4 regions of the Erwinia sp. LJJL01 genome follow, and region 2 is predicted to be linked to each of the others. Evidence: predicted binding sites of a transcription regulator. Region 2 holds the regulator's gene; each other region holds the start of a gene.
What was found. Region 2 encodes Fur, which represses iron uptake genes when iron is present. Its sites were predicted from a motif close to ATAATAATGAGAACNACTATCAA; they were not measured.

Region 1 (7,627 bases), on a different replicon from region 2:
TAATCAATAACGCTATCCGTCTTTGCCGGATAGCGTTAGTTTTGCCAGATTCTGTCCAGCTGTTGCAGCATATGAGTGAAGCGCAGAGCCGCCAGGGTTGAGCCAAATATCCAGATAGCCGGAACCGTTCGCAGCGACCTCTGGCGCACAAAAGGAAGAGCCTGCCACAGCGGCGAAGCGCTGACGCGGCTGCGCAAGCCTTCATCTCCATGATCGAGACACACCGCCCGCAGTGCTGGCAGCTTTGCCAGATGCTCAATTCCCACCGTTGCCGTTCCCCAGAAACTGTCCTGCTGCTGCCAGGCATTCTCTATGCCCAGCTGCTGCATCACGTTGCCGAACAGGCTGCGTTTACCGAGGATCACCACGTGGCGTTCATCGAGCAGTGTAAAAACCAGCAGCGGCTGTTGGCGCCAGGCTACCAGCTGGTCGCGGGCCTGCGCCAGCTGTTGGTCAAACCACGCCAGATGTGTTCTGGCTTCTGCCATTTTCCCTAAGCGCTCAGCCAGCCCCAGCAATCCGCTGCGCACTTTAGCCAGGGGCTGGCCTTCCTCATCAATAAAAGCTAACTCCATCGTCGGGGCGATCTTCTGCAATTGCTGCGCGTGCGGCCCGTAACCCTGCGAATAAACAATCAGGTCCGGTTTAAGCTGCGCCATAAATTCGAGGTTAGGCTCTGAACGCAGCCCGATGTCGAGCACGCTGGCGGGCAGGGCGGGTTCCTTCACCCACAGGCGATACTCGTGGGTATCCGCTGCGGCAATTGGCAGCACGCCAAGGGCAAACAGCATCTCCAACGGCAGCCATTCGAGGGCGATAATGCGCGGCTCTGGCAGCGCAGCGCGGGCGGGTAATCCCGTCAGCCAGGGGGCCAGCGCCAGCGCGATCAATAGCTGCCGCCGCCGATGGTCAATCTCCCCGGCAGTGAACCGGGGGAAGCGCTTATCAGAAAGCATAGGTGAGGCTGACAGAGTAGTTACGCGGTTCGCCGTACAGCGTATAGTCGCTGGCCCAGGCATAGTAACTGCGGTCAAACAGGTTGTTGATGTTGGCCTGCACTGCCACCTGCTTCGTTGCCTGATAGCGGGCAAACAGGTTAGCCAGCGGATAGCTGCTCTGATAGACACGCTGGGTTTCCCCGTCCGGCCCGGTAGCATCCTGGTAGGTGCGGTTCTGCCAGTTGATGCCGCCACCGACTGTCAGGTCGCGCAGCATCGGCAACTGGTAGCGGCTGAATAGCTTGAACGAAGTCTGCGGCATATTGCTGTTGTAACGGCCGCTCTCTGTTTTGGCCACATAGCGCGTGGCGCCAAAGGTCATCTGCAGGTTATCGGTTAACGCGCCGTTGAGTTCAAACTCTGCGCCTTTGCTTACGGCCCCTCGCGTGCTGATATACGCCTGTTCGCTGCTGCCGTTAACGAAGTTGCTGCCGTCGGTTTGCGCAGCATTTTCCTGCTCAATGCGGAATACCGCCACCGTTGCCGTCAGGCGGCCATCCATCCACGCGGATTTCAGTCCGGTTTCATAACTTTTTCCGGTAACCGGGTCGAGGTAGCGACCGTCTCTGTTGCGATAGGTTTGCGGCTGGAAGATGGAGGTGTAGCTGGCGTAGGCGGACCAGCTTTCGTTGATGTCATACACCAGCCCACCGTAAGGAGTGATGTTGTTTTTAGTCACGTCACCACTGCTGCCGTTAGTGCTCCACTGGGTATAGCGCGCGCCGAGGATCAGCGACAGGGGATCGGCCAGTGAGAAACGGGCGGCGCTATAAGCCGATTTCTGGCGCACCACGTCGTCAGCATTCTGATACCAGTCTCCCCACTCAGGTTCGGCCACGTTGCCGCTCCATGCATCGTTGAAGCTGCCCATCTGGCTGCTGTCGAGGGCGCCGTCGGCACTGTAGGTGGCATTGTGCTGGCGGCTGTAGCTGACCCCGGCCATCATCTGATGCTGGCGGCCGAACAGTTCGAATGGCCCGCTGGCGTAAGTATCGATTGAATCCAGCTTTCGCTTACCGCGATCAAGGCTGCCAAAGCCCGAGGTGCCTTGCCCGGTGACCACGTCCGGGAAATCCATCACGTAGAGCAGCTTGTCGTTGAAAGTTTGTTCGGCGTGCGTGGCATTGACGCGGAAATTCCAGCCGTTATTGAAATCGTGCGTTACGTTTGCAAACACCTTACGTGAATCGAGGCTGTAACGTGCCCAGTCGGCCGCCGGATTGGTACTGCGGTCATAGCCAGTGCGTGAGCCGTTGCTGTACCAGGTTGGCAACCCGCCCCAGGTCGGATTGCCTGTATTGCTCTGCTGATAATCGTAGCCCAGCGATACGGTGCTGTTATCGGTTACGTCAGCATCGATTACGCCATAAAGGAATTTTTTGCTTTTGTGGTAGCGGTCCAGCGAGCTGTCCTGATCCTGATAACCCGCTATCACGCGTCCACGCACGCTGCCAGCCTCGTTCAGCGGACCGGAAACGTCCGCAACGTAACGCTGCTTATTCCAGCTGCCGTAGCTGGAGCTGAGGTTGCCGGTAAATTCTTTACTGTCGGCGTGCTTGCGCACCATATTGACCGACGCCGCCGGGCTACCCGCGCCAGTCATCAGCCCGGTGGAACCGCGCACTATCTCGATGCGGTCATAAATCGCCGTATCTTCCCCGGCATCGCCATAGTTCCAGTTATCGCTGGCGGAAGTCGGGATATCGTCGAATGTGTAGTTGGTTATCTGGAATCCACGGGCGAAGTAGGCCGAGCGTTCACTGTCGATAATTTCGGCGGAGACGCCGGTAGTATTATTCAGCACGTCACCCACTGATTGCAGATCTTGATCCTGCATGCGCTGCCCGGTCACGACGCTGACCGACTGCGGCACATCGCGCGGCGTCAGCAGCATTTTGGTGCCTGCGCGCGTAGTTTTAACGCTGTAGTCCTGCTGCTCATCGGCGGCATTATCAACTGTGGCATCGACCACCAGATCGGGCTGGGCGACAGCCGTTTCCTCACTGGCGGCCTGCGCCGGATGAAGCAATGAGTTGATCGCCAGTGCCAGCAGCGAGACGGCAAAAGTTGTCGCCATGTACGGCATGCGCCGTGCATTGTTTTCCCTGAAATTAAAAGACATCATCGTTCCCCACGCGGAAGCATTATTTTTTTGGTATGGCGTTTATTGGCGGCGTGCCCATTTTGGCGACATTAAATCTCGCTAGCATGGAAATCGCAATGCAGATGATAATCATTTTCTTTAAGATTATCATTGTAAAATTTTTGTCAGCATGAGTGGCAGAGTATTACTTTTCACTATTTACAGTGACTTATGAGGAGTTACAGCGAAAAAGAAGCGGGTTGAAGGGAAGGCAAACCCGGCGCCGCGTTGGACGGGCCGGGACAGGAAATGATTAGTTTTGACGCATAATGCTGACAATCTCTTCAAGCGTATCGGCCAGACGCTCGCCGCGCCTGTAGGCGAGCAGGGCCTCTTCACCGCCGCTTTGTAGCGACTTTGGCCGCTCGACAAACGCACCCAGTGGGGAAAGCTGTGCATCCAGCACTGCGGCAAACGGGATGCGTACTTTATCCAGACTGAACTGCTGTTTGAACAGTGACTCTGACTGATCGCGGGTGATCACGGCCAGCTGAGCATCAGGATAGCGCTCGCACAGCGCGTTAATTGCCGGCATATTGCGCTGGCAGTCCGGGCACCACATCTCTGCGGCCGCCAGGATCACGAATTTTCCTGAGAGCGCCGCGATATCCGCGGTGGTTTCCTGACTGAGAAAGTCCGGTCGAGTGGTTTTCTCCTGCTCAATCCGCAGCTGCGCGATCTCCTGCGCTGTCCCCTGGCTGACGAACTCTTCATAGCCAACGCTGTTCTCAATGAGGGTGTTGAAATCTGCCACGCTATTTCTCCTATCCGGTATTGCGAAATGATTCACGGATAATAGCAGGAGTGGGGGCAGAAATTAGCTCGCATCAAAAATGACGTAGAGTTTGCGCATCTGCGTGTCGACCACCCAGGTACCTGCGGTGTTCGCTTCGAAGAAAAAGGAATCGCCAGCTTTGAAGGTCAACGTCTCTTCGCCGTCCGGCGTGAAGGAACCGCTGCCGGCGAGAAAGTGCATTATCTCGGCTTGCTTCACCGAGCGGCGATAGCTGCCGGCGCTGCACTCGAAAATACCGGTATCAATATCTTCTTTTCCCGGGATCACTTTCTGAATACCCGACAGCTGAATTGGCGACGTTTCCGGCAGACCGTCAACGCTACCCCAGGGTTCTAACACTTCTATAGCCGCTGGCTGTTCAATCTTTTGTACTTTCATTGGACTTTCCCTTTAGTGAATGTGATACAGCGAGCGTAACCTGATAAAAATTTCAGGGTTTTACTTGCTACGGTTACTCAGCATAAGAGAAGCACCAAATAGATTGGCGGGATTATTAGCCGCCGGTTAACACATTTGTGTGTTAATCGGCGTGCCTCTGGCAGAAACTTTTGCGGCCTGACTTTGCCATCTATTCGCCCCAGCGTTCTCTGAGGTAGTTAACCGCCTCCTGCGTCTGCATCTGGTTTAGGTAGTTTTCCCGGAACAGGATGGTGCCGTTGATTTGCGGCACAGCTTCGTTCAGGTCGAGCTGTTTTTTTAGCTCGGGCACGCCGCCGCCAATCATCCAGTCAGGTTCATTTTTTGACGGCTCACCCACTTTATACAGCGCGATGCCAATGTAGAGGCGGGTATGAGTCGGCTTGACCACATCCGCCCACCATTTTGCCAGCACGTCATAGCGTGCCGCCTGGCGGGCAAAGGGCCAGTAGAGCTGCGGGGCGATATAGTCCAGCAGCCCCTGCTGCACCCAGCGGCGAGTATCGGCATAGGCTTCATCGTATGCCGCCGCGCCGCGCGTGTCGGAGCCGGCCGCATCGTGCGAAAGGTTGCGCCATACCCCCGCCGGACTGACGCCAAACTCTACGTCAGGCTTCAGCTGTTTGATGGTGCGTGATACCTGTTCGATCAGCTGCTGGGTGTTGTGCCGCCGCCAGTCCGCTTTGCTGGCAAAGCCCTGACCATAGGTCCGGAAGGTCTGAGAGTCGTTGAGCATTGAACCCGCGGATTCTGCATAGAAATAGTCATCGAACTGCACGCCGTCAACGGGATAACGCGCCACCACTTCGGCCACGATGCTGGTGATCCAGTCACGCGCCTCCGGGATGCCAGGGTCCAGCACAAAGCGGTCACCGGCGGTGCGGATCCACTCTTTATGCAGCACGTAAACGCTGGCCGGATGCAGCGACAGCGTGCGGTTTAACTCAGCAACGGTGGACGCTTTGGTGTTCACCGCCACGCGATAAGGGTTGAGCCAGGCGTGGACTTTCATACCGCGCTTGTGAGCTTCATCCAGCATAAACTGCAGCGGGTCGTAGCCAGGATCCTTGCCAATCTCGCCCGTCAGCATATCGGACCACGGCAGTATTTTGGATGCCCACAGCGCAGTGCCGTCCGGTTTCACCTGGAAAAACACGGTGTTGACACCGAGACTTTTCATCTTATCCAGCTTATCGGTCAGCGATTTCTGCTGTTGGCTGATGCGCGCGGCGGCACTGCTGGCATTGACTGAGGCCACCGGCGGCCAGTCAAGGCGGGAAACGGTTGCCAACCAGACACCTCTTAACGGCGGCTGACCCTGCTGCGGTTCCACCGGCAATGGCTTTGTGACCACCGGGAAAGGAGTAACCAGCGACTTTGGCGGTTGCGAAGAGCAGCTGACCAGCAGCAGGAGAGCTACGCAGGCTGTGCTAACTGTCTTCATGCTGGATAACGATGGCAAGCGGCGAGGGCGGGTGATGGTGTGCTCCGGTTCATTACGGTGGTGATGAGATAGCGAACATTCTCTTATTATCCAAAATTAAGTCAATGCTTTAGCTATAGACATATTCCGCGGCGAATGATGAGATTCCCCGCTATGCTTGTGTATCACCAGTTTTGCCAGCGACTGTTCCTGAGGAATATCGATGGGTAATAAGGGCATTTCTGCAGGTACCGTTTACGGTATTCCAATCACCTTTATCCGCTATGGCTTAACCGGGGGGCTTAATACCCTGGTGCACTGGCTGGTGTTTTTCACCGGCTATAGCCTGTTTCATTTTAATCAGGCCAGCGCCAACGCAGTCGCCTTTGCCTGCGCGGTAACGGTGAGCTTTTTTATTAACGCCCGCTGGACGTTCAGTAGCCCTGTGTCGCTTAAGCGCTATCTATTGTGGGTCAGCTTTATGGCGTTTTTCGCTCTCTTTACCGGCTGGTGTGGGGACTTAATGGTGCTCAATCCCTTCCTTACGCTGATAATTTTTTCTGCGTTAAGTCTGGTGATCGGTTTCTTTTTTGCCAACCGTTTCGTTTTCAGGTGAGGATCGGAATGCTGATATCTCTGGTGGTGCCCGTGTGGAATGAGGATGAGGCCGTACCGGTTTTTTACCGCGCGCTGGATATCCTCGGCGATCTGCAGCTGGAACTTATATTTGTTAATGACGGCAGTAGTGACAGCACCGCCGAGGTGATTGAGCGACTGATAGCCAACGATGAGAGGCTGGTGCTGGTTAATTTGCGTCGTAATTTCGGCAAAGAAGCCGCTCTGCTGGCGGGATTTAATTATTCTACTGGCGATGCCGTTATTCCGCTGGACGTTGATATGCAGGACCCCATAGAGCTTATTCCCGAGCTGGTCACCATCTGGCAGCAGAAGGGGGTGGATATGGTACTGGCGCGGCGCAGCGATCGGAGTGCTGATTCCTTCCTGAAACGTATCTCCTCGCGCTGGTATTACAAAATGCATAACGTGTTAGCGCGCGAGAAGATTGAAGAGAACGTTGGCGATTTTCGCCTGTTATCGCGCAATACGGTTGATGCGATCTGTTCACTTCCCGAGCACACCGTGTTTATGAAAGGCATGATGCCGTGGGTGGGGGGCAAGACCGCTATTCTGGACTATGCCAGGATGCCGCGCGTGGTGGGTAAAACGAAATTCAACGGCTGGAGCTTGTGGAATTTCGCCCTTGACGGTATTACCTCATTTTCCACACTGCCACTCCGCGTGTGGACCTATATAGGCGGCGTCGTCGCTGTTATTTCTCTGCTTTATGGTATCTGGATTGTGCTATCAAAATTTATCTGGGGTAATGCGGTTGCCGGCTATTCTTCGCTGATGACGGTCATGCTGTTCCTCGGCGGTGTGCAGCTGATTGGCATTGGTATTCTCGGTGAATATATCGGTCGCATGTATACCGAGAGTAAGAACAGGCCGCGTTATATTATTGAGAGCGTGCTGAGGAAGAAAAATGACGGCCAGTGAGATTCAGCCCGTTTCCCGTTTACGGCAGATAGTCTTTACCTTCGTGATAGCGCTGCTGGCGACCCTGCCGGTCTGGACCAGCAAACTTTATTACCGTGACGATCTGTACCGGATATTTAATGGCAGCACCTCGGCGTGGCTGTCCAATGGCCGGCCAATGACCTGGCTGCTGCAGTCGATGCTATCGTTCAGCAGCAACCTTAGTGATATCTCACCGCTTAATTTGTTTATCGGTCTGCTGGCGCTGAGCATTGCCTCGGTGATCTATATCGAGAAGCTGCGCATCCCACTCA
Region 2 (7,627 bases):
CTGGTGCTGGCCGCCATATTTGGTTACGTCTGGCCACCGGTGCAGGCGGGCATTCACGCAGGCGGTGAGTGGATTGTCTCTGAAGGCGCGTTAGGCGCGGGTATCTTCGGTTTCGTTAACCGTCTGCTGATCCCAACCGGTCTTCATCAGGTGCTGAATACCATTGCCTGGTTCCAGATTGGTGAGTTTACCAATGCGGCCGGTGCGGTATTCCACGGTGACATTAACCGCTTCTATGCGGGCGATGGCTCGGCGGGCATGTTTATGTCTGGCTTCTTCCCGATCATGATGTTTGGTCTGCCGGGTGCCGCGCTGGCGATGTATCTGGCCGCGCCGAAAGAGCGTCGTCCAATGGTCGGTGGCATGCTGCTGTCCGTTGCGGTTACCGCCTTCCTGACCGGTGTCACCGAGCCGCTGGAATTCCTGTTCATGTTCCTGGCGCCGATGCTGTATCTGATCCACGCCCTGCTGACCGGTATCAGCCTGTTTGTTGCCACCACTCTGGGCATCCACGCGGGCTTCTCGTTCTCTGCCGGCGCTATCGACTACGTATTGATGTACAAACTGCCTGCGGCCAGTCAGAACGTCTGGATGCTGCTGGTGATGGGCGTTATCGCCTTCCTGGTTTACTTCGTGCTGTTCAGTGCGGTTATCCGCATGCTGAACCTGAAAACGCCGGGTCGTGAAGATGCGAGTGACCTGGTGGTGACCGACGAAGCGAATAGCAATACCGAAGAGGGGCTGGCCCAGCTGTCGCGTAGCTACATTGGTGCGATTGGCGGCTCCGAAAACCTGAACGTGATTGATGCCTGTATTACCCGTCTGCGTCTGTCGGTGAAAGATGCTTCCCTGGTTAATGATGCTCAGTGTAAGCGCCTTGGTGCTTCCGGTGTGGTGAAACTGAACAAGCAGACGATTCAGGTGATCGTCGGTGCGAAAGCCGAATCGATTGCTGAAGAGATGAAAAAGCAGATTGCTAAAGGCCCGGTGGCTGCGGCTTCTGCTGCCAGCGCAGCACCTGTGGCACCGGTTGCGGCTCCACAAGCCGTGCCAAACGTGGCGAAAGGCATTATCGGCACGCTGGTTGCGCCGGTCAGCGGCAAAGTTGTCGCCATTGACCAGGTTCCGGATGAGGCCTTTGCCAGTAAAGCGGTAGGCGATGGCCTGGCGATTCTGCCAACCAGCAGTACCGTTGTATCCCCTGCTGCAGGCACCGTGGTGAAAATCTTCAATACCAACCATGCCTTCTGCCTGGAAACGGAAAAAGGGGTTGAAGTAGTGGTGCATATGGGGCTGGATACCGTGACGCTGGAAGGAAAAGGTTTCACCCGCCTGGTGGAAGAGGGCAGCCAGGTGGTCGCCGGTCAACCGGTGCTGGAAATGGACCTTGAGTTCCTCAATGCCAATGCCCGTTCGATGGTCAGCCCGGTCGTGGTCAGCAACATCGATGATTTCGCTGGCATCACGCTGCTGGCGGGCGATACGGTGGTTGCCGGTGAGACCCGGTTATACGAAATTAATGGCTAAGCCACCCGGCTGAGGCTTGATTAAAAGGGCGGGAAGCAATTCCCGCCCTTTTTTTATGAGATTCCCGCAACAAACGGTTGTTTCGCCTCCCCGCTTTGTGGATCATACTCCGTTATTTGACAGCTAATTTATACTCGTCATTCTTCAAGTTGCAGCTGTGTTGGCTGCGTGTGTTCACCCCAGTCACTTACTTTGTAAGCTCCCGGGGATTCTCACACTTGCCGCCTTGCCGCAACTCGAATTATCTAGAGTAAATGCCATGCATTATTGAGGAAATTGAGATGAGTGAGGCTGAAGCCCGCCCAACTAACTTTATTCGTCAGATCATCGACGAAGATCTGGCGAACGGTAAGCATGCCACCGTGCATACCCGCTTCCCGCCTGAGCCGAACGGTTACCTGCATATTGGTCATGCAAAATCTATCTGCCTGAACTTTGGCATCGCGCAGGATTATCACGGGCAGTGCAATCTGCGTTTTGATGACACTAACCCGGTGAAAGAAGACCTGGAGTTTGTTGAGTCAATTAAACGTGACGTGAAGTGGCTTGGCTTTGAGTGGAGCGGCGAAGTACGCTACTCATCTGACTATTTCGAACAGCTGCACAACTATGCGGTTGAGCTGATCGGTAAAGGTCTGGCTTACGTTGACGAACTGTCACCTGAGCAGATCCGTGAATACCGAGGTAGCCTGACGGCGCCGGGTAAAAACAGCCCTTACCGCGACCGTAGCGTGGAAGAGAACCTTGAGCTGTTTGCCAAAATGCGCGCCGGTGGTTTTGCTGAAGGCACCGCCTGCCTGCGTGCAAAAATCGATATGGCGTCCAACTTTATCGTGATGCGCGACCCGGTTATCTACCGCATTAAATTCGCCGAGCACCACCAGACCGGCAACAAGTGGTGCATCTACCCGATGTACGATTTCACCCACTGCATCTCCGATGCGCTGGAAGGGATCACCCACTCGCTGTGTACGCTGGAGTTCCAGGACAACCGTCGCCTGTATGACTGGGTGCTGGACAACATCACCATCCCGGTGCATCCGCGTCAGTATGAGTTCTCACGCCTGAATCTTGAATACGCCATTATGTCCAAGCGTAAGCTCAACCTGCTGGTCACTGAGAAAGTGGTTGAGGGCTGGGATGACCCGCGCATGCTGACCGTGTCTGGCCTGCGCCGCCGCGGTTACAGCGCGGAATCAATTCGTGAGTTCTGCCGCCGTATTGGCGTGACCAAACAGGATAACAACGTGGAAATGGCCGCGCTGGAATCCTGTATTCGCGACGATCTCAACGAAAACGCGCCGCGTGCGATGGCCGTTCTTGACCCGGTAAAAGTGGTGATCGAAAACCTGCCTGCGCATCATGAAGAGATGATCAGCATGCCGAACCATCCGAGCAAGCCGGAGATGGGTACGCGCGAAGTGCCGTTCAGCCGTGAGATCTGGATCGATCGTGCTGACTTCCGTGAAGAAGCGAATAAGCAGTACAAGCGTCTGGTGATGGGCAAAGAAGTGCGCCTGCGTAATGCCTACGTGATCAAAGCTGAGCGCGTAGCCAAAGATGAAGAGGGCAACATTACCTGCCTGTTCTGCACCTGCGACGTGGATACGCTGAGCAAAGATCCGGCCGATGGTCGTAAAGTGAAAGGCGTGATCCACTGGGTGTCCGCAGTTCACGGCCTGCCTGCGGAGTTCCGCCTGTATGACCGTCTGTTCAGCGTGCCAAACCCGGGCGCAGCAGAAGATTTCCTGACCACCGTTAACCCGGAATCCCTGGTGATTCGTCACGGTTACGTCGAAGCGGGCATGCAGCAGGCTGAAGCTTCTGCACCTTACCAGTTCGAGCGTGAAGGTTACTTCTGTGCCGACAGCGTCTATTCCAGCGCCAGCAATCTGGTGTTTAACCGCACCGTTGGCCTGCGCGATACCTGGGCGAAAATGGGCGAATAAGCCGTAATCAGCTATATAAGAGGGCGATGATTCGCCCTTTTTTTCGTCCGCTGGATACCGCTATCAGCGACGTATCGACAATCTCACCTGAAGGATATTGCATGTCTGGATTAGCCGAACAAGCCAGCCGCAGCGTGATTGTGCTGCATGAACTGATCGCCGAAGTGTTTCACGGCGACGGCAGTAAAGTGCCCGAACTGCTCGCTCATTTTGCCCCCGAATTCACCATGGTCACTCCCGGTGGAAAAATGCTGGCGCTGGCAGACGTTGCCGCACTGTTTACCCGCCTGACTGGCGGACGTCAGGGCGTGGAGATTCGTATTGAGCAGTGCCAAATTATTTCGCAGTCAGAGCAGGATGTGGTGATTCATTACCATGAGCTGCAGCAGCAGGGGGATGTGCATACTCATCGTATCTCGCTGGCGGTGATTGACTGTAGCGCAACCCCACCACGCTGGCGCTATTTGCAGGAAACGATGGTTGCCGACTAGTTACCGTACTAGTTCGCGAGTGTGATTTTGTGTAGACTATGCGGCATTAATGCCGTTTAGCCAGTGGAATATCCCGGCGCGTGCGTTTTGTTACCGTTTCTCGCTAAGGATTTGCCATGGCTCTGCCTGCTTCTGCTGCTCCGTTACCCTCCACGCTGTGGGGGACCTTAATCATCAGCGGCACCATTATCGGTGCCGGGATGTTCTCCCTGCCGGTGGTCATGTCGGGGGCGTGGTTCCTCTGGTCTTCACTGTTGCTGATCCTCACCTGGTTTTGCATGCTGCTTTCCGGGCTGCTCTATCTTGAGGCCAGCCTGCATTATCCGCCGGGCGCCAGCTTCGATACCGTTACGCGCGACCTGTTAGGGCGCGGCTGGAATCTGGTTAACGGGTTGTCGGTGGTTTTTGTGCTCGGCATTCTGACCTACGCCTATATCTCTGCCAGCGGGGCGATTATTCAGCACAGCCTGAGCCAGCTGAGTGTCGATCTCTCTGCCCGCACCGCCGGGCTGCTGTTTGCGCTGCTGGTGGCGCTGTTTATCTGGCTGGGTACGGCCGTGGTCAGCCGCATGACGCTGATCTTTCTCGGTGCGAAGGTGATCACATTCCTGATGATTTTTGGCGGCTTGCTGTGGCACATCGAGCCGGTGAATCTGCTCGACAGCGCGGCGGAAGACGGCCACTACCTGCGTTATCTCTGGGCGGTAGTGCCGTTCTGCCTGGCCTCATTTGGCTACCACGGCAATATTGCCGGGCTGGTGAGTTACTACCGTAAAAACGCCGGGCGCGTCAGCCGCTGCCTGGTCTACGGCACGCTGCTGGCGCTGGCAATTTACCTGGTGTGGATCGTCGGCACCATGGGCAATATTCCACGCCATGACTTTAAAGCGATTGCCGCACAGGGGGGGAATATCGATGTGCTGGTTGCGGCGTTGTCCGGCGTACTGCACAGTCAGTACCTGAATCTGCTGCTGGATATCTTCTCCAACTTTGCCGTGGCCTGCTCATTCCTCGGCGTCAGCCTGGGCTTTTTTGACTACCTTGCCGACCTGTTTAAGCTGGATAACTCTGCCACAGGGCGCCTGAAGACCACCGTGCTGACCTTTATTTTCCCGCTTACTGCCGCGCTGATCTGGCCCAACGGCTTTCTACTGGCGATAGGTTATGCCGGGTTGGCTGCTACCCTTTGGGCGGTGATCACGCCCGCGCTGCTCGCCTGGCAGTCGCGCCGCCGCTTTGCCACCGCGGCCTGGCGGGTGAGGGGCGGCGTTGCGCCCATCGTACTGGTGCTCTGCTTTGGCGTGCTGAATGCCCTGGTATCACTGCTCTCATACGGTCACTGGCTGCCGGTATTCGGCGAATAGCAGGCATAAAAAAACCGCTGGCAGGCAGCGGTTTTTACACAATCATGGAGATTACTGGTCGTGCAGAGTCTCGTCTTCGCGGCAGTCGCCCAGAGCACAGTGACCGTAAAGATAGAGGCTGTGGTTGCTCAGTTTGATGCCGTGGCGCTTAGCGATTTCACGCTGGCGCTCCTCGATGTATTCATCACGAAACTCGATAACTTTACCGCAGTCCAGGCAGATCAGATGATCGTGATGGTGCTGCTGGGTCAGTTCGAAAACGGATTTACCGCCTTCAAAGTTATGGCGGGTAACGATCCCCGCGTCGTCAAACTGGTTCAGCACGCGGTAAACCGTGGCCAGACCAATTTCTTCGCCCATATCAATCAGGCGTTTGTACAAGTCTTCCGCACTGACGTGATGGCCCTCTGGTTCCTGAAGCACTTCCAGAATTTTCAGTCGGGGAAGCGTGACTTTCAGGCCGGCCTTCTTTAATGCGGTGTTATTGTCAGTCATGCGGATATTGTCCTGTTACTTTGCTAGTCACTTAGTGGCTGAAAAGCCATGAACATCGGTCGACGCTAAAGCTGAATGCGTCTCAGTATAGAGCTGATAGTTCGAAATGAAAACTAAAAGGGATGCCTGAACCGCTGAGGGATGTAAGGATTAATGTCGTTACATCCTGGGAAGCGCGCGCCCGAATTATGCTGGGTTAACATTTCGTTCTCCCTCATCTCATCACACTCGGTAAACCAAGTGTCGTCAAACAGTGTGACGGGCGCTGAGTAAGCGGGTAACCGATGGGGTTATTGTACAGTTTTGCAGGTGAAAGTTACAAACATGTATCTATTACTTCTATAGGAAAAACCACTGACTTGATGTGAGATAACTCCCACATCAAGCCGCTGTGGTTAGGCTTCGATGATTTCTTTCAGCTGAAGTTCATCAAAAATCTGTTTTACCCACTTTTCAACGCGTTCGTTAGTGAGTTCTGGCTGGCGGTCTTCATCAATCGCCAGACCGAGGAAGTTGTTGTCATCTGCCAGGCCTTTAGAGGCTTCGAAGTGATAGCCTTCGGTCGGCCAGTGACCAACGATAATCGCCCCGTTCGGTTCAATGATGTCGCGAATGGTACCCATCGCATCACAGAAATATTCAGAGTAATCTTCCTGATCGCCGCAGCCAAACAGCGCGACCAGCTTACCGTTGAAGTCGATCTCTTCCAGCGTTGGGAAGAAGTCATCCCAGTCGCACTGGGCCTCACCGTAGTACCAGGTGGGAATGCCCAGCAGCAGAATATCAAAGGCTTCAAGGTCTTCTTTGCTGCTTTTGGCAATATCACGAACTTCTGCAACATCTTTACCCAGCAGTTTCTGGATCTGTTTTGCAATGTTTTCCGTATTGCCTGTATCGCTGCCGAAGAAAATGCCGACGAGTGCCATGAGTTTAATAACCTCTTGAATCTTAATGATATGGTGACTGCTGAATTTTTCGCAGATATCGCTAATGATAACAGACCGCCGGAAGCGGATAAACGTGTAATGCTGCTGGTTTTGTCGCTGAGTGCTTAAGCCAGGCGATCAGGATTGATGACGCTGCAGCTGTTCCAGCAGCATCTCTTCAATCAGTTCGCTGCGACTCATATTGCGCTCTTCTGCCAGCTGGTTCAGGGTATCAACCGCGTCGCTGTTCATTTTCAGCTCAACGCGCTTCAGGCCGCGCACTTTATCCCGCTTCAGCTGGTTGCGCTTGTTGATGCGTAGCTGCTCATCACGCGTTAGCGGATTCGTTTTAGGTCGTCCCGGGCGACGTTCATCTGCGAACAGATCGATCGTTGTGCGGTCCGTGTTCTCTTTTGCCATAGGGATAGTGATACTGAAAGGCTGAATTTCTGAAGACCAGGGTCGTTATGCCGCGTGAAGAATCAGCAGCGGCAAATTTTAGCGCGCCATCATACCCCAGCGAAAGTGATGACGACAATCATTTATACCCTTCATTCTTCAAGCCGCAGATGCGTTGGCTTCATCCATTATTCGGCCCATCCCTGGACCTCCCCCCTTCGGGACCACTGTAGACAGCGTTCAAATCTGCTCCGGGCAGATTTGTCACCCCTGTCACAGAGCGATCTATGCTGCCGGGGACTCATGGCCTTGCCGCCTTTCTGCAGCTCGAATTATTTTGGCTATATCAACCCGAGGAAATAATTGTTTTTACAGCGCAAAAAATCGACGGATTGCGCGTAACACGGCATCAGGTTTTTCCGCATGTACCCAGTGGCCGGCTCCGGCTATCACATGCGCACGCGCCTGAGGGAACT
Region 3 (7,627 bases), 1.0 Mb from region 2:
AGCGCGAACGGCAGCAGGGTGCAGAACAGGTACACCGTGCGATGCACAATCAGGCTGTAGGCAAACGGGATCGGCGTGGTGCTGATGCGCTCGCAGCCGCCAAGAATATGCGACAGCTCATTCAGATTATTATCCATGCCGTTATACAGCAGGTCGCTAATCAGCCCTTTTTCGCGCTGGTCCGCCAGCCACGCGCCCATGCACAACAGCAGGCGGCCGGTCCTGAACGGGCTGGCCAGCACCTCTTCCCGCCACTTTTCCGGGGCCAGGCGGCGGATATCATCGCTGGCATCGGTGCTGCGCAGCTGATGCTTCAGGCTCCAGCTAAAGGCCTTCAGCAGCGCGCTGAATTCGCTCACTGCCGCCGGGTCGCTGCGCAGCGCGCCTTTCGCCTGGCGCAGCAGCGAACGCTGGGTAATCAGCAGCGCCCCCCAGAGGGTTCGCGCCTCAACAAAGCGCGCATAGCTGGCGCTATTGCGAAAGCCAAGAAAGATAGCAATCGCCACCCCCAGCAGGCTGAACGGCGCGGTGGTCAGCTTCACCCCCAGCGTTTCATACCACTGAAAGCAGATCACCGCGAATATCGCCATCATCAGATTGAGGCTCAGGCGAAACAGAATTTTTTGCAGCACCGCGCCGTGCCATGAGAACAGGCGCGGAAACCAGTGCTGATGCGGGCGAACAATCATGGCGGCAGGATCCTGAAGTCAGCAAAAGAGAACATCATATTAACCAAAGCGCGACATCATACTCCGCTGCTGGTGCGGGTAAAACCCTCACCGCCCGGCAGTTTGCCGTAATGCGGCATTACAAAGGGGATATTGATATTTAATTCCGTCGCGGATTTATGAAAATCTGGCGTCATATCTTATGACGAGGGAGTAGTAAAATGAGCCAGAATCCACAACGGATCAAACTTGGTCTGATGCTGCAGGGCGCCGGTGGTTTTATGAATGCGTGGCGCCATCATCGTGTCCCGGCCGATGCCAGCGTCAACGTTAGCTGGTATCACCAGCTGGCACGCCAGGCGGAGGATGCCGGGCTGGACTTCCTGTTTGTCGCCGACGGGCTGCACATCAATGAAAAATCGCTGCCGCACTTCCTTAACCGTTTCGAGCCGGTGGCGCTGCTCTCCTCCCTGGCCTCGGTCACCGAACGCATCGGGCTGGCCGGGACCATCTCCACCTCCTACAGCGATCCGTTTACCGTCGCACGCCAGCTGGCAACGCTCGACCTGCTCAGCCACGGGCGCGCAGGCTGGAACGTGGTGACCTCGCCGCTGGAAGGCTCGGCGCGCAACTTTGGTAAAACACACCCGGAGCACGGCCAGCGTTACCAGATAGCGCGTGAATATATTGAGGTGGTGCAGGGGCTGTGGAACAGCTGGGAAGAGGATGCATTTATCCGTGACAAGCAGAGCGGCGAGTTTTTTGACGCCAGCAAGCTGCACAAGCTGAATCATCAGGGCGACCACTTCTCGGTTGAAGGGCCGCTTAATATTCAGCGCTCCCCGCAGGGGCAGCCGGTGATCTTCCAGGCGGGCGCCTCTGAGTCCGGTATTCGCCTGGCGGCGGCGACGGCTGACGCGGTGTTTACCAACGCGCGCACGCTGGAGGAAGCCGAAGGTTACGCCGCCAGCCTGCGTGAACAGGTGGCGCAGCAGGGGCGTGACGCGGTGGGAATTTTTCCCGGCATCAGCCCGATTATTGGCGCCACGGAACAGGAAGCCGAGGAGAAATATCAGTATCTGCTCTCCCTGCTGACGCTGGAGCAGGCGCTGAACTACCTTGGGCGCTTCTTTGACCATCACGACTTCAGCCAGTATGATCCGGATGCGCCTTTCCCGCAGCTGGGTAGCCTGGGCGAGAACAGCTTCCGTTCCACCACCGATCAGATCAAACGACTGGCGGCAGAAGAAAAGTTAACGCTGCGCGAGGTTGCGCTGCGCACCACGCTGCCAAAAGGCGAGTTTTTTGGCACGCCAGAGCAGGTGGCCGACACCTTTATCCGCTGGGTTGAGCAGGGTGGCGCCAGCGGATTTATCATCTGCGGCCCGGTGCTGAACGAAGCGCTGGAAGACGTGGTGCGCTACGTGCTGCCGATCCTCGAAGCCCGCGGTTACTGGCATCAGGACGACAGCCGCACGCTGCGCGAAAGGCTGGGCATCGCCAGGCGCGACCACCACAATCGTCAGACTCATCACGCTGCGTGACGCATAGCGGCATAAGCTTTCCCTTCATTCACCCGCGCTTAGCGGTTATGCTAAGCGTTATCCACGCCCTAACCTCAGAGAAATACAATGAATATCGTTATCCGCCGCGCCGAACGCCCGGACGCTAAACTGATCCTCGCGATGATCGCCGAGCTGGCCGAATATGAGAAAGCGCTACATGAAGTGGTCGCCAGCCAGCAGGACATCGAAGAGTCGCTGTTCGCTGCGGAGAGCAAATCAGAAGCGCTAATCTGCGAAATCGACGGTGAGGCGGCGGGCTACGCGGTGTTCTTTACCAGCTACTCTACCTGGCTGGGCAAAAACGGTATTTATCTTGAAGATCTCTACGTCTCCCCGCGTTTTCGCGGCCATAAAGCCGGTAAAACCCTGCTGCGCCATATCGCCCAGCTGGCGGTCGCGCGCAATTGCGGTCGCCTGGAGTGGAGCGTGCTCGACTGGAACCAGCCTGCCATCGACTTCTACAAAAGCCTCGGCGCGGTTCCGCAGAATGAGTGGGTGCGCTACCGCATGGAAGGCAAGGTGCTGACGGATTTCGCTGAATCCTGAGAGGACGGAGTCACGTCTAAGCCGCTGCGCCGCAAGGAACAGCGGTTTTTTTATGCCATGAGGGCGGCTTTAGCAGAAAGTTCCGCAGGTTAATGTAAATTATTCAATTAGTGTATTGATAATTATTATCGTCTGTATATGATGTCGCAAATTATAAAAGAACGACTTGCCCCGCGCATCGCATTTTCGGGGCCATTAACCTGTTTCATCGGAAAGCACTGTTGAGCAAATACCAATAATTAAATCAGGTATTTATCATGCTCAAATTTTCGTCCCGCCAGGGGCTACTGCAGACATCGCTCGTCATGGGAACTTTACTCACCGCCACCGTCAGCAGCGCTGCGGAGCAGGGTGACGAGACCGCACAAACAGCACCGAACGCCAGCAGCCAGAAACCGTCCGATGCCGCCAGGCCGAAAGATGATGCGGTGATGACCGTGTTGTCGCCGGCGGTGAAAAACGTCGCCGGCAGCAAAATCACGCTCAGCGCGGCGGAGATGCAGCAGCGCGGCGGCAACGACTTTGGCACCATCATGCGTTATGAAACGCTGATCGGTGCGGTCGGCAGCAGCGGTGGCTCCACCAGCGGTAAAAGCGGCTTTGACCGCAGCGGCTACACCGGCTACAACATCCGTGGTCTGGAAGGCAACCGCATCGCGATGGACGTTGACGGCATCCCGCAGCCGGACGCGACCGGGCGCAGCTACGCCAGCCGTGCCGGGGTAAATACCTTCGGTATCGGTCGCGACTACGTGGATCCTTATCTTTACGGCCAGGTCGACATCGAAGTCGGCGCAACCTCTACGGCGCGCAGCAATAACGCACTCGGTGGCTCCGTCTCCTTCCTGCCGAAATCTGCCGATGACTACCTGGCGCCGTCAAAACCGACCTACTTTGGCTACCAGAGCGATTACGACTCCTCCAACCGCAGCTGGCACAACGGCATTACCGCGGCGATGGGCGATGAAACCCTGCGCGGACTGGTGGCTTACAGCCGCCGCGACGGGCAGGAGACGCGCAACAACAGCGGCGAGCGGGATGCTTACCCGGCTAACTGGCACTCCGATGCGTTTCTCGCCTCCGGCATCTGGCAGCCCAGCGACGAGCACAAGCTGATAGCTACCGTCGATCTCTACAACAAGGTGAACCACACCCGTTACGACAGCTGGAACACCGCCGGCACAGCGGTACTGGGCGATGCCAATCAGCAGAGCAATACCCGCCGCTGGGGCATCAGCCTGAAAGATGAGTGGACGCCGGCAAACGCGTGGATCGACAGCCTGAGCAATAAGGTCTACTACCAGAAAACCGAAGCGCACGACAACACCCTGATGCCGCTGGATGCGTCATCCATGCAGCGCGTCTATTCTGACTACAACGTTGAAACGGTGGGCTACGAAGCCCAGCTGGCGAAAAGCATTGGCCGTCACGATCTGCTCGCCGGGGTCAATGCCCGTCTGGCCGATGCGGAGCGTCCATTCAGCCAGTCCCCGGCGCAGACCTCGTTCAATAAGATCACCAAACCCCAGGGCGACAGCCGCACCGTGGTTCTGGGTGGTTTCGTGCAGGACACCATTCAGTTCGATCTCGACGGTCACGGCTTTGCGGTAGTGCCCGGCGTGCGCGTGGCACATCAGGAAACCAAACCGCAGAACCTCGATAACCTCGCCGCCGGCACCGACGTGCTGACCGGGGCCGATGCCGAAGCGCTGTACGGTAAAACCAACAGCGACACGCAGGTGCTGCCGTCCATCAGCTTCAACTACGACATCACGCCAAAGCTGATGACCTATGTGCAGTACAAGCGCGGGGCGCAGTTCCCGAATGCCAGCCAGCTGTACGGCTCGTGGAACCTCGGCTCCAACTACCTGGCCGGCCGCCAGTACGCGCTGATCGGCAACACCGATCTCGATACCGAAACCAGCAACAACGTTGAGTGGGGCGTAAAGGGCGAAGCCACGCCAGGGGTCACCTTCAGCGGCGCGATGTTCTATAACAGCTATAAAAACTTTATTGCCTATACCCGCTACAGCCGCGCCACCAACCCGGAGAAATTCGCCAACGTGCCGTCGAATATCGCCACCACTTATCAGGCGGAAAACCGCGATAAAGCCTATATCTGGGGCGGCAACATCAGTAGCAAAATCAACTACGGCACCTGGTTTGAAGCGGTTAATGGTCTGAACAGCACCTTCGCGCTGGGGTACAGCAAAGGGCAGTCGAAGTCCAGCTATGCGGGCGACAAGTATGTTGACCTCGACAGCGTGGCACCGATGAAAGCCGTGGTCGGCGTCGGCTGGGACGACCCGGCGCAGCGCTTTGGTGCCAATGTCACCGCAACCTTTGTGAAGGGCAAGCAGGCGGAAAACACCAATCGCAACAGCTTCAACAACAGTGGCTCGGCGCTGACCGATGCCACTTCCGAATACCAGCGCGTGCCGGGCTACGGCATGGTGGATCTCTCCGCGTGGGTGAAGGTGACGAAGAACGTCAGGTTGAGCGGCGGTATCTATAACCTGACCGATCGCAAATACTGGGACTACCTCAGCAGCCGCGACCTGACCGGGGAGACCCCGATGGATATCAACGACCGCTCACTGGCCGTCATGCCGGGGCGTAATTTCCAGCTGGGTGTGAACGTCGATTTCTGATGTAAGGCTCAGGATTAACCATAAGGTCGGGCTTGCCCGGCCTTTTTTGTGCCTGTCAGAGCAATTGTCTGTTTTGTGATCTGGATTGTAGTACAACTTTATCCATTAGTACTACAATCCGCTCATCCACTGCCGCCGCTGACCTGCAGCTCACCGAATGGAAAATCATGACGCAAGAACAGCTAAGTAAAACCGAACGCATCATCCTGACCCTGGGCGAGGAGATCGTTTCGGGCAAATATGTTCCCGGCGGCGCGCTGCCTGCCGAAGCCGAGCTGTGCGAACGCTTTACCACCTCGCGCAATATTATTCGCGAGGTGTTTCGCTCGCTGATGGCGAAACGCCTGATGGAGATGAAGCGCTATCGCGGCGCGTTCGTCACCCTGCGCAACCAGTGGAACTACCTCGACAGCGACGTGCTGCGCTGGTCGCTGGCGCATGACGACGACCCGCGCCTGATCGCCGCCATGAACGAAGTGCGCGTGCTGGTAGAGCCGCAAATTGCGCGCTGGTCGGCGGAGCGCGCCACCTCCAGCGATCTGGCGAATATCGAGATGGCCTGGAACGAGATGGTGGCGAACCGCCGCGATCGCGATGCCTTTAACCAGGCGGATATTCGCTACCACGAAGCGGTGATGGCCTCGGTGCATAACCCGGTGCTGCAACAGCTTAACGTTGCGATTGGCGAGCTGCAAAAAGCGGTGTTTGACCGCACCTTTATGCCGGACGAAGCCAATATGCCGCGTACGCTGGAGGAGCATAAAGCTCTGCTGGATGCTATTCGCCATCAGGATGCCGATGCCGCTGAGCAGGCGGCGAAAACCATGATTGCCAGCTCAACGGGGCGCCTTAAGGAGATAATGTGAACAGCTATATCGCCATCGACTGGGGATCCACCAATTTACGCGCCTGGCACTATCAGCAGGGCGCATGTGTTGAACAGCGCCGCTCAGAGGCGGGCGTCACGCGCCTGAACGGTCGCCGCTGCGCCGAGGTGTTTGCTGAAGTGACCGCCGGCTGGCCGGTGGATGACGTGCCGGTGGTCATGGCCGGGATGGTCGGCAGCAACGCGGGCTGGCAGCCGGTGCCGTACCTTAGTTGCCCGGTGCGCTTGAGCGACATTGCCGCTCGCCTGACCCGCGTCGATAACCGTGCCTGGGTGGTGCCCGGGCTGAGCGTGCAGCGGGAGGATAACGCCAATGTCATGCGCGGTGAAGAGACGCAGCTGCTGGGCGCACTTCAGCTCGCCCCGGCGGACGTTTACGTGATGCCCGGCACCCATGCCAAGTGGGTGCAGGCCGAAGCGGACAAAATTATCGATTTTCGTACCGTCATGACCGGTGAGCTGCACCACCTGCTGTTAACGCAGTCGCTGGTGGGGGCGGGGCTGCCTGAGCAGCGTGAGGATCGCGCCGCTTTTCGCGACGGGCTGGCGATAGGCAGCAGCGACCGCTCCATTCTCTCCCGGCTGTTTGAAGTGCGTGCGGCACACGTGCTGGGGGGGCGTGACCGGGCGACGATTAGCGATTTTCTCTCCGGCCTGTTAATTGGCCACGAAGCGGCGCTGATGGCCGGGCAGTACGCGGTGAAGGCCGGGCGTCCGGTGACGATTATAGCCGGGGAGGCGCTGGCGCAACGCTATCAGCAGGCGCTGCGTTTTGTCGGCCTTAATACACAAACGCTGGCGGGCGATAGCGCCTTCCAGCATGGGATAAGGAGCATAGCCAATGAGCTGGCAGACTAAATTACCGTTAATCGCCATTTTACGCGGCATCCGCCCGCAGGAAGCGCAGGAGCATATTGCCGCGCTGATCGCCGCAGGGTTCGACGCCATCGAGATCCCACTTAACTCCCCGGAGTGGGCGGTCAGCATTAGCGAAGCCGTGCAGAACTTCAGCGATAAAGCCCTGATCGGTGCTGGAACGGTACTGAAAGTGGAGCAGGTTGAGCAGCTGGCGCAGATCAAAAGCCAGCTGGTGGTGACGCCAAATACCAACGCCGCGGTGATCCGCCGGGCGGTCGATTGCGGGATGGTGGTGGCCGCCGGGTGCGCGACCGCGACCGAAGCGTTTACCGCGCTGGAAGCCGGTGCGCAAACCCTGAAAATTTTCCCATCTTCCGCCTTTGGCCCTGACTATATCAAAGCCCTGAAGGCGGTGCTGCCTGCCGACGTTCCGGTGTTTGCCGTCGGCGGCGT
Region 4 (7,627 bases), 2.1 Mb from region 2:
CTTAACGTTCATCAGCGACGGCAGCACAATCGCCAGCGTCTGAGCGTGATCGAGCCCGTGCAGCGCGGTGAGTTCATGGTCGAGCATATGGGTGGCCCAGTCCTGCGGCACCCCGGCGCCAATCAGGCCGTTAAGCGCCATGGTGGCACTCCACATCACGTTGGCGCGCACGTTGTAGTTTTCCGGCTCGGCCAGCGCGCGCGGGCCTTCCTCAATCAGCGTCAGCAGCAGGCCTTCGGCGAAGCGGTCCTGCACGCGGGCATCAACCGGGTAAGTCAGATACTGCTCAATGGTATGCACAAAGGCATCGACCACGCCGTTAGCAATCTGGCGCGGCGGCAGGCTGTAGGTGTAAACCGGGTCGAGCACGGCAAAGCGCGGGAAGACGTGGTTATTGCGAAACGCCTGCTTGTCGTGGGTCGCACGGCGGGTGATGACCGCGCTGCGGTTGGACTCCGAACCGGTGGCGGGCAGGGTCAGCACCGAGCCAATCGGCAGCGCTTGTTTAATCTCTGCTCCGCCGGTTTGCAGGATATGCCACGGGTCCTGCGGGTAGAACGCCGCTGCGGCAATAAACTTGGTGCCGTCCAGCACCGAGCCGCCGCCGACCGCCAGCAGGAAGGTGATCTTCTCGCGCTTCACTACCTCCACCGCCTGCATCAGCGTTTCATAGCTCGGGTTCGGCTCAATTCCGCCAAACTCCTGCACGTCAAAGCCCTGCAGCGCGCTGTACACCTGGTGCATCACGCCGTTGTTTTTCACGCTGCCGCCGCCGAAGGTGATCAGCACTTTGCTGTCAGCGGGGATCTCAGCGGCTAAATGGGCAATCTGGCCCTGGCCAAACAGAATGCGGGTCGGCGTATGCAGTACAAAATTATTCATGTCGATAATCCTGGTGAGTGGCGGCGGCAAAGTCTGAGATTGATTGTGAGCAGTGCTGCTGCTTTGCTCAATGCACATTTCTGCCTGTTTCTTGCCTGATCCTCCAAAGGGCTGGAGAATTCGCAGGCGGCAGGCGATGATATCGTCACTGTTTTTTCAGCAGCGGGAACCTCTATGGATCGTAAGGCAATCTGCGCCCGACTGGCGCAACAGGTTATTGGGCTGGTTACGCAGGATAAAACCCGCGTTGCCCCGGTGCCGGGCATCAGCCTGATCTATGCCGACCAGCACTGGGCGCGCCAGCCGGTGATGTACCAGCCTGCCATTGTCATCCTGTTTCAGGGGCAGAAAACCGGCTACCTTGGCAGCAGCGTGTTCAGCTATGACGCCACCAAATATCTGATGCTTACCGTGCCGCTGCCGTTCGAATGCGAAACCTTTGCCACGCCGGAAGCGCCGCTGGCCGGGCTATCGCTGCGCGTTGATGCGCTGAAGCTACAGGATCTGCTGATCGACATTGGCGATGACGACGGTTTCCACCCGGAGCCGCAAACCCGCGGCATCCACTCGGCGCTGCTGACGGAAGAGATGCTGTGCGCCACCGAGCGGCTGCTGGACGTGATGAAAGACCCGCGCGATGCCCGCGTGCTCGGGCCGCAGATCGTGCGCGAAATTCTCTACCACGTCCTGCAGGGGCCGTGCGGCGGTGCGCTGCTGGCGCTGGTGAGCCGCCAGACGCAGTTCAGCCAGATAGCCAGGGCGCTGCGGCGCATCGAGCACCATTTCACCGACAGCCTGAGCGTGGATCTGCTGGCGGCGGAGGCGAATATGAGCGTCTCCGCGTTCCACCACAACTTCAAGGCGGTGACCAGCACCTCGCCGTTGCAGTATCTGAAAAGTTACCGCCTGCACCAGGCGCGCATGATGATGTTACAGGAAGGGATGAAGGCCAGCGTGGCGGCGATGAAGGTCGGTTATGAGAGCGCATCGCAGTTTTCCCGCGAGTTTAAGCGCTATTTTGGCGTGACGCCGGGCGAAGAGATGACGCGCATGCGCCAGAGCGGTTAAGCAAAAAGCCCGGATTCACCGGGCTTTTTTTCTGCGCATCACCAGCGCAATACTGCCAATAAGACCGATGGAGAGCATCACCAGCGGCAGCACCATCAGGCAGGCCATCACCTGGTCTTCATGGCGTTTAATAAACGGTACCTGGCTAATGGCATAGCCGAATCCCACCAGAATCAGCACCCACAGCAGACCGCTCAGCCAGTTGAACAGCTGGAAACGGGTGTTCTTTAATCCGGCAATCCCGGCAAGGGTGGGCAATATGGTACGGACAAAAGCCAGGAAGCGGCCGACCAGCAGCGCCATCAGGCCGTGGCGGTTGAACAGGTTCCATGCCCGCTGGTGATACTGAGCGGGCAGGTGCATAAGCCAGCCCTGAACCATTTTGGTGTTGCCCAGCCAGCGCCCCTGCAGATAACCCAACCAGCAGCCGAGGCTGGCAGCGGTAGTCAGGATCAGCAGCGTGGGGATAAATGCCATCGCCCCTTTGGCGATCATCGCCCCTGCCAGCAGCAGCAGGCTGTCACCGGGCAGAAACGCCGCGGGCAGCAAGCCGTTTTCCAGCAGCAGCGTCAGAAACATAATTCCGTACACAATCCAAATCACGTCCGGATTGGCCAGCGCGGCGAAATCCTGATGCCACAGCGCCTGAACAATCTCGTGTAATACACCCATTAGTTATCCCGTAACCTGCATAGCCTTGATACTTGACGCCACAGCTGCATTAGCTGCGTACGAACACCCAGGTGACTGACTTCTGTAAGCTCCCGGGGATGCGCGTACTTGCCGCCTTGCCGTCACGCCAATTATTTTGGCTATTGAAATTTCGCTGTCCATTGTAGCTGCAATTTCGCTTCAACACCTTGATCAAAGGCGCGAAGCCGGGAGGCTATTAACACTTTGTTGAAGCTTTAGGGCATGACTGGCTTAAGCGTGCAAACCCGACAGCAAGGTCGTCAATCAGATCGTCGACGTTTTCCAGCCCGATATGCAGGCGCACCAGCGTGCCGCTGAAATCAATGCCGCCCGCGGGACGGATCGCCGCCAGCTCTTCCGGCTGGTTCGCCAGAATCAGCGACTCATAGCCGCCCCACGAGTAGGCCATGCTGAAATGGCTGAAGTTGTCGAGGTAGTGTGCCAGCTGCTCGCGGCTCAGCTTCGCCTTCAGTACAAAGGAGAACAGACCGCTGCTGCCGCTGAAATCACGCTGCCAGAACTGATGTCCTTTGCACTGTGGCAGCGCCGGGTGGTTGACCACCGCCACTTCCGGGCGTTCGGCCAGCCAGTTGGCGACGCGAATGCTGCTCTCTTCATGCTGACGCAGGCGCACTGCCAACGTGCGCAGGCCGCGGCTGGTCATATAGGCGGTGTCGGCATCGACCATCTGGCCCATCAGGTAGGAATTCTCGCGCAGCTGCGCCCAGCAGCGCGCGTTGGCGACGGCGGTGCCGATCATCGCATCCGAATGGCCGATCAGATATTTGGTTCCGGCCTGGATCGAGATGTCCACCCCGAAGTCCAGTGCGCGGAACAGGATCCCGGCACCCCAGGTGTTGTCGATCATGATGATCGCATCCGGCGCTTTGCTGCGGATCGCCGCGACAATGGCTGGAACGTCCTGCACTTCCATGGTGATCGAAGCCGGAGATTCGAGGAACACCACGCGCGTATTGGGCTGCACCAGCTCGGCGATTTCGCTGCCCGCGCTGTGATCGAACCAGGTGGTCGTGACATTCATTTTACTGAGGATTTTTGTGCAAAAATCCTGAGTCGGCTCGTACACGCTGCCGCTCATCAGCACGTTATCCCCCGCGCAGACAAAGGCGAGGATAGCGTTGGCTACCGCCGCTGCACCACAGGGATAGAGCACACAGCCCGCGCCGCCTTCCAGCTCGGTCAGCGCCTCCTGCAGGGAGAAGTGGGTGAGGGTGCCACGACGCCCGTAAAAGAGTTCGCCGTCGGCACGCCCGGCGGTGGCGCGTTTTTTATCGGCCACGCTATCAAACACCAGCGATGATGCGCGCTGGATAATCGGATTAACCGAGCCTTGCGTGTAGCGTTTAGCGCGTCCGGCCGCGATCAGCGCGGTTTCAATTTTTTTGCTGCTCATAAATACCCGTATGATTTTTTGCCCTGTTTCAACGTTAACACGCCAGCCTGCCGCGCGGTATGCAGCCTGCGGATAAGTGATAAAAATTCATTATCGCTGCGACAGCGCAGCGCGGGAGATAAAAAAATGTGCAAAAAATGTCCATTAAGTTGTAAATAGTAATGAGAACTACTATCAATTCCCGGCTGTTTTGGTATGATCCGCACTGAATTTTTCCGCTATCGGCTATTAGACGTTGGAGACACAGCGTGACAAATGATTTGATGCAGATGGACCTTTCCGTCTGGGGCATGTACCAGCATGCAGACATCGTGGTGAAAGCGGTGATGATTGGCCTCCTGTTGGCATCGGTTGTCACCTGGGCCATTTTCTTCAGCAAAAGTATCGAACTCAGCGCGGCACGCAAGCGCCTTAAGCGCGAGCAGCTGGCGCTGGCCAACGTGCGTTCGCTGGAAGAGGCCAGCCAGACCTGTGCCGGTTTTAAAGGCTTTAGCCTGAGCACGCTACTGGTAAAAGAAGCGGAAAACGAGCTGGAGCTGTCTGCAGGCTCTGATGACAACAACGGTATTAAAGAGCGTACCGGTTTCCGCCTTGAGCGCCGCGTCGCGGCCATCAGCCGTCATGCCGGTCGCGGTAACGGTTTCCTTGCCACCATCGGGGCTATCGCACCGTTCGTCGGTCTGTTTGGTACCGTGTGGGGCATTATGAACAGCTTTATCGGCATCGCTCATACGCAGACCACTAACCTCGCCGTGGTTGCGCCGGGTATTGCGGAAGCGCTGCTGGCGACGGCGGTGGGCCTGATTGCTGCTATCCCTGCAGTGGTTATCTATAACGTCTTTGCCCGCACCATTGGCAGCTACAAAGCTTCTCTCGGTGACCTGGCCGCCCAGGTTCTGCTGCTGCAGAGCCGCGACCTTGACCTCGCCGCCAGCGCACCGCGCGTTCAGCCCGCACAGAAACTGCGGGTAGGTTAAGCACTATGGCAATGCGATTAAACGAAGATCTCGATAACAACGGTGAAATGCATGAAATCAACGTGACGCCGTTTATCGACGTCATGCTGGTGCTGCTGATTATCTTTATGGTCGCCGCGCCGCTTGCCACCGTTGACGTGCGCGTCAATCTGCCTGCCTCCACCAGTGCGCCACAGCCGCGCCCGGAAAAGCCGGTTTATCTGTCTATCAAAGCCGACAAGCAGCTGTTTATTGGCAATGATGCGGTAACCGAAGAGACGCTGGTCGATGCACTGACCAAACAGACCGAAGGTAAGAAAGACACCACGATTTTCTTCCAGGCCGATAAGTCCGTCGATTACGCAACGCTGATGGGCGTGATGGATAAACTGCGTCAGGCGGGATATCTGAAGATTGGTTTGATGGGTATGGAAACTGCCGGGAAATAATCCCGTGTAATGGGTCGACCAAAACGGTGGTCGCCCCCTGAGGTCTCCCCAGAAATAACTTCCATCGCTAAACGTCCGCAAACCGGTCTGAGCTCAGCCTGAGCACGCCGGAACGGCAAAAGACGCTCCCTGCGGGCCTCGGCACGCGGCATCCCTGCCGCGTGACGTCCGGCTTACCTCAGGCCAAGCTCATCCCCCACTATCATCGTGCTCGCTGTGGGTTTAAACCGCGACGCTGCGGCTTTGGGTGCAAGGAGGGAGGGCTGATTGCAGCAGGCCCACGGCCAGGGATGGCCGTGAGCCAGGCTACAGGGATGTATTGATGCCGGTGCGGAAAGCAGCCCTCCCTCCTGAAACCTGCCACCTCTCATCCAGCGATAAAATTCAGAACGATTTTTTGTGGGGATCCCTCAGTGGTCGCCCCCTACATGCCCGGATCGCAGGGGCCGATCGTATTGTGATCGGCCCTTGTCATAATCGCGTTATACCTGAATTGCCGGCTCCATCAGGCGCCTTGCCTGATACTGCTTCACCAGCCGTTTGATAATCAACGTCCCAATTAATCCGCACACTGCCGCAAACGTCAGCCAGACGCCCGGCATCGCTTTATCTCCCGTCACATGGATCAGATAGCTGCACACCGCCGGAGTAAAACCGCCGAAGAGCGCTGTCGCCAGGCTATAGGCCAGCGAGAAACCGGTGGCACGCACCTCCGCCAGATACACCACCATGGCGCCGTTATAGCTGCCGTACAGGAATGAGAGCCACAGCTCGGCTTCCAGCAGGTGGGCAAAGCTCGGTGAACCGACCAGCCAGTGCAGCACCGGCCAGGCGGTGATAATCATCAGGATAGTAAAGATCAGCAGCAGCGGACGGCGGCCATAGCGGTCAGAAAGCGCCCCCATCACTGGCAGCCAGAACAGGTTGGAAATACCAATGCACAGGGTGACAAAGAAGCTCTCTTTATCGCTCATCATTAGCACCGTTTTGCCAAAGGTCGGGGTGAACGCGGTGATCATATAGAACATCACCGTAGTGGTGACCACCATCAGCATGCCTGCCAGCACCAGCGCCCAGTTGCGGCCAACCGAACGGACAATCTGCCCCATGCTCGGGTGATGTTTACGCTGGCTGAAGGCTTCGGTCTCTTCCAGCATGCGACGGATCCAGAACAGGAACGGCACGATCAGGCAGCCAATCACAAATGGAATACGCCAGCCCCAGTCGGTAACGGCTTCTTTTGCCAGCAGATGATTGAGCAGCAGGCCGAGCAGCGCGGCGAAGATCACCGCAATCTGCTGACTACCGGACTGCCAGCTGACGTAGAAGCCTTTCTTGCCCTTGGGCGCGATCTCAGAGAGATAAACGGAAACCCCGCCAAGCTCGACCCCGGCCGAGAAGCCCTGCAGCAGTCGGCCCAGCAGGATCAGCACCGGCGCCGCCATGCCCAGCGTGGCATAGCCGGGCACCACCGCAATGGTCAGCGTACCGATCGCCATCAGTCCCAGCGTCAGCAGCAGCCCTTTACGGCGGCCGTGGCGGTCAATATAAGAGCCGAGGATAATCGCCCCCAGCGGCCGCATCAGGAAGCCGGCGCCAAAGGTCATCAGCGTCAGCATCAGTGAGGCAAACGGGTCATCTCCGGGGAAAAAGGTTTTTGCGATGGCGGTAGCATAGTAGCCAAACACCATAAAGTCGTACATTTCGAGGAAGTTACCGCTGGTAACGTTGAAGATAGTTCTGGCACCGCCCTGCCGCGATGTCCCTGTCATTGAGTTGCTCATGTTACTTCCTGTGGGTTTTTTCCTCGTTTTTAGCCTGCCGGGGCGGGTTTTAATGTGACGGCGATCACTGTTACTGGCTTACAAAATGTTCACATTAGTAACCAATAATTAACAGTGGTAGTTTTGGCTAAAATTTGCACATCATTTGCGTCGATATTATTCGCCTGAGGGGGGCTGTTCATATTTAGTTATATTTTATTGCATTTAACTTTTGCCATTTTTTCCTCTGAAATCAGTTCGATACTCGATATTAATGTTTCCCTCGTCGACAGCCGATGAGCGTGGACTACGCTTAACCCCGAACGAAACGAAATGAATATATCGCCAAGCGGAGGAACCATGGCAGACCAATACGAAATGCAGAATCCTCTCACGCAATAT

Region 1: fhuE (ferric-rhodotorulic acid/ferric-coprogen receptor FhuE) is a predicted target of Fur. The motif match lies at 3,225-3,247, and genes of this name have one in related genera.
Region 3: ACLI4M_RS21180 (TonB-dependent receptor domain-containing protein) is a predicted target of Fur. The motif match lies at 2,895-2,917, and genes of this name have one in related genera.
Region 4: exbB (tol-pal system-associated acyl-CoA thioesterase) is a predicted target of Fur. The motif match lies at 4,213-4,235, and genes of this name have one in related genera.

What each region holds. Positions count from the first base shown of each region.
Region 1 is NZ_CP178574.1:6,211-13,837, reverse strand. It holds gene ACLI4M_RS00060 (glycine zipper 2TM domain-containing protein) at 1-3, shown strand, start outside; gene fhuD (Fe(3+)-hydroxamate ABC transporter substrate-binding protein FhuD) at 36-956, opposite strand; gene fhuE (ferric-rhodotorulic acid/ferric-coprogen receptor FhuE) at 946-3,120, opposite strand; gene ACLI4M_RS00045 (thioredoxin family protein) at 3,395-3,895, opposite strand; gene ACLI4M_RS00040 (cupin domain-containing protein) at 3,959-4,315, opposite strand; gene ACLI4M_RS00035 (glycoside hydrolase family 10 protein) at 4,506-5,798, opposite strand; gene ACLI4M_RS00030 (GtrA family protein) at 6,091-6,393, shown strand; gene ACLI4M_RS00025 (glycosyltransferase family 2 protein) at 6,402-7,334, shown strand; gene ACLI4M_RS00020 (glucosyltransferase domain-containing protein) at 7,321-7,627, shown strand, end outside.
Region 2 is NZ_CP178576.1:3,287,514-3,295,140, forward strand. It holds gene nagE (PTS N-acetyl glucosamine transporter subunit IIABC) at 1-1,527, shown strand, start outside; gene glnS (glutamine--tRNA ligase) at 1,809-3,476, shown strand; gene ACLI4M_RS16300 (hypothetical protein) at 3,578-3,967, shown strand; gene mtr (tryptophan permease) at 4,084-5,331, shown strand; gene fur (ferric iron uptake transcriptional regulator) at 5,383-5,826, opposite strand; gene fldA (flavodoxin FldA) at 6,222-6,752, opposite strand; gene ybfE (LexA regulated protein) at 6,891-7,172, opposite strand; gene ybfF (esterase) at 7,521-7,627, opposite strand, start outside.
Region 3 is NZ_CP178576.1:4,313,053-4,320,679, reverse strand. It holds gene ACLI4M_RS21195 (bestrophin family ion channel) at 1-689, opposite strand, end outside; gene ACLI4M_RS21190 (LLM class flavin-dependent oxidoreductase) at 890-2,212, shown strand; gene ACLI4M_RS21185 (GNAT family N-acetyltransferase) at 2,300-2,779, shown strand; gene ACLI4M_RS21180 (TonB-dependent receptor domain-containing protein) at 3,037-5,430, shown strand; gene ACLI4M_RS21175 (FadR/GntR family transcriptional regulator) at 5,598-6,296, shown strand; gene ACLI4M_RS21170 (2-dehydro-3-deoxygalactonokinase) at 6,293-7,174, shown strand; gene ACLI4M_RS21165 (2-dehydro-3-deoxy-6-phosphogalactonate aldolase) at 7,158-7,627, shown strand, end outside.
Region 4 is NZ_CP178576.1:1,138,683-1,146,309, reverse strand. It holds gene yqhD (alcohol dehydrogenase) at 1-882, opposite strand, end outside; gene ACLI4M_RS06150 (AraC family transcriptional regulator) at 1,057-1,950, shown strand; gene ACLI4M_RS06145 (DedA family protein) at 1,966-2,622, opposite strand; gene metC (cystathionine beta-lyase) at 2,840-4,057, opposite strand; gene exbB (tol-pal system-associated acyl-CoA thioesterase) at 4,306-5,034, shown strand; gene exbD (TonB system transport protein ExbD) at 5,040-5,462, shown strand; gene ACLI4M_RS06125 (MFS transporter) at 5,945-7,246, opposite strand; gene ACLI4M_RS06120 (SDR family oxidoreductase) at 7,586-7,627, shown strand, end outside.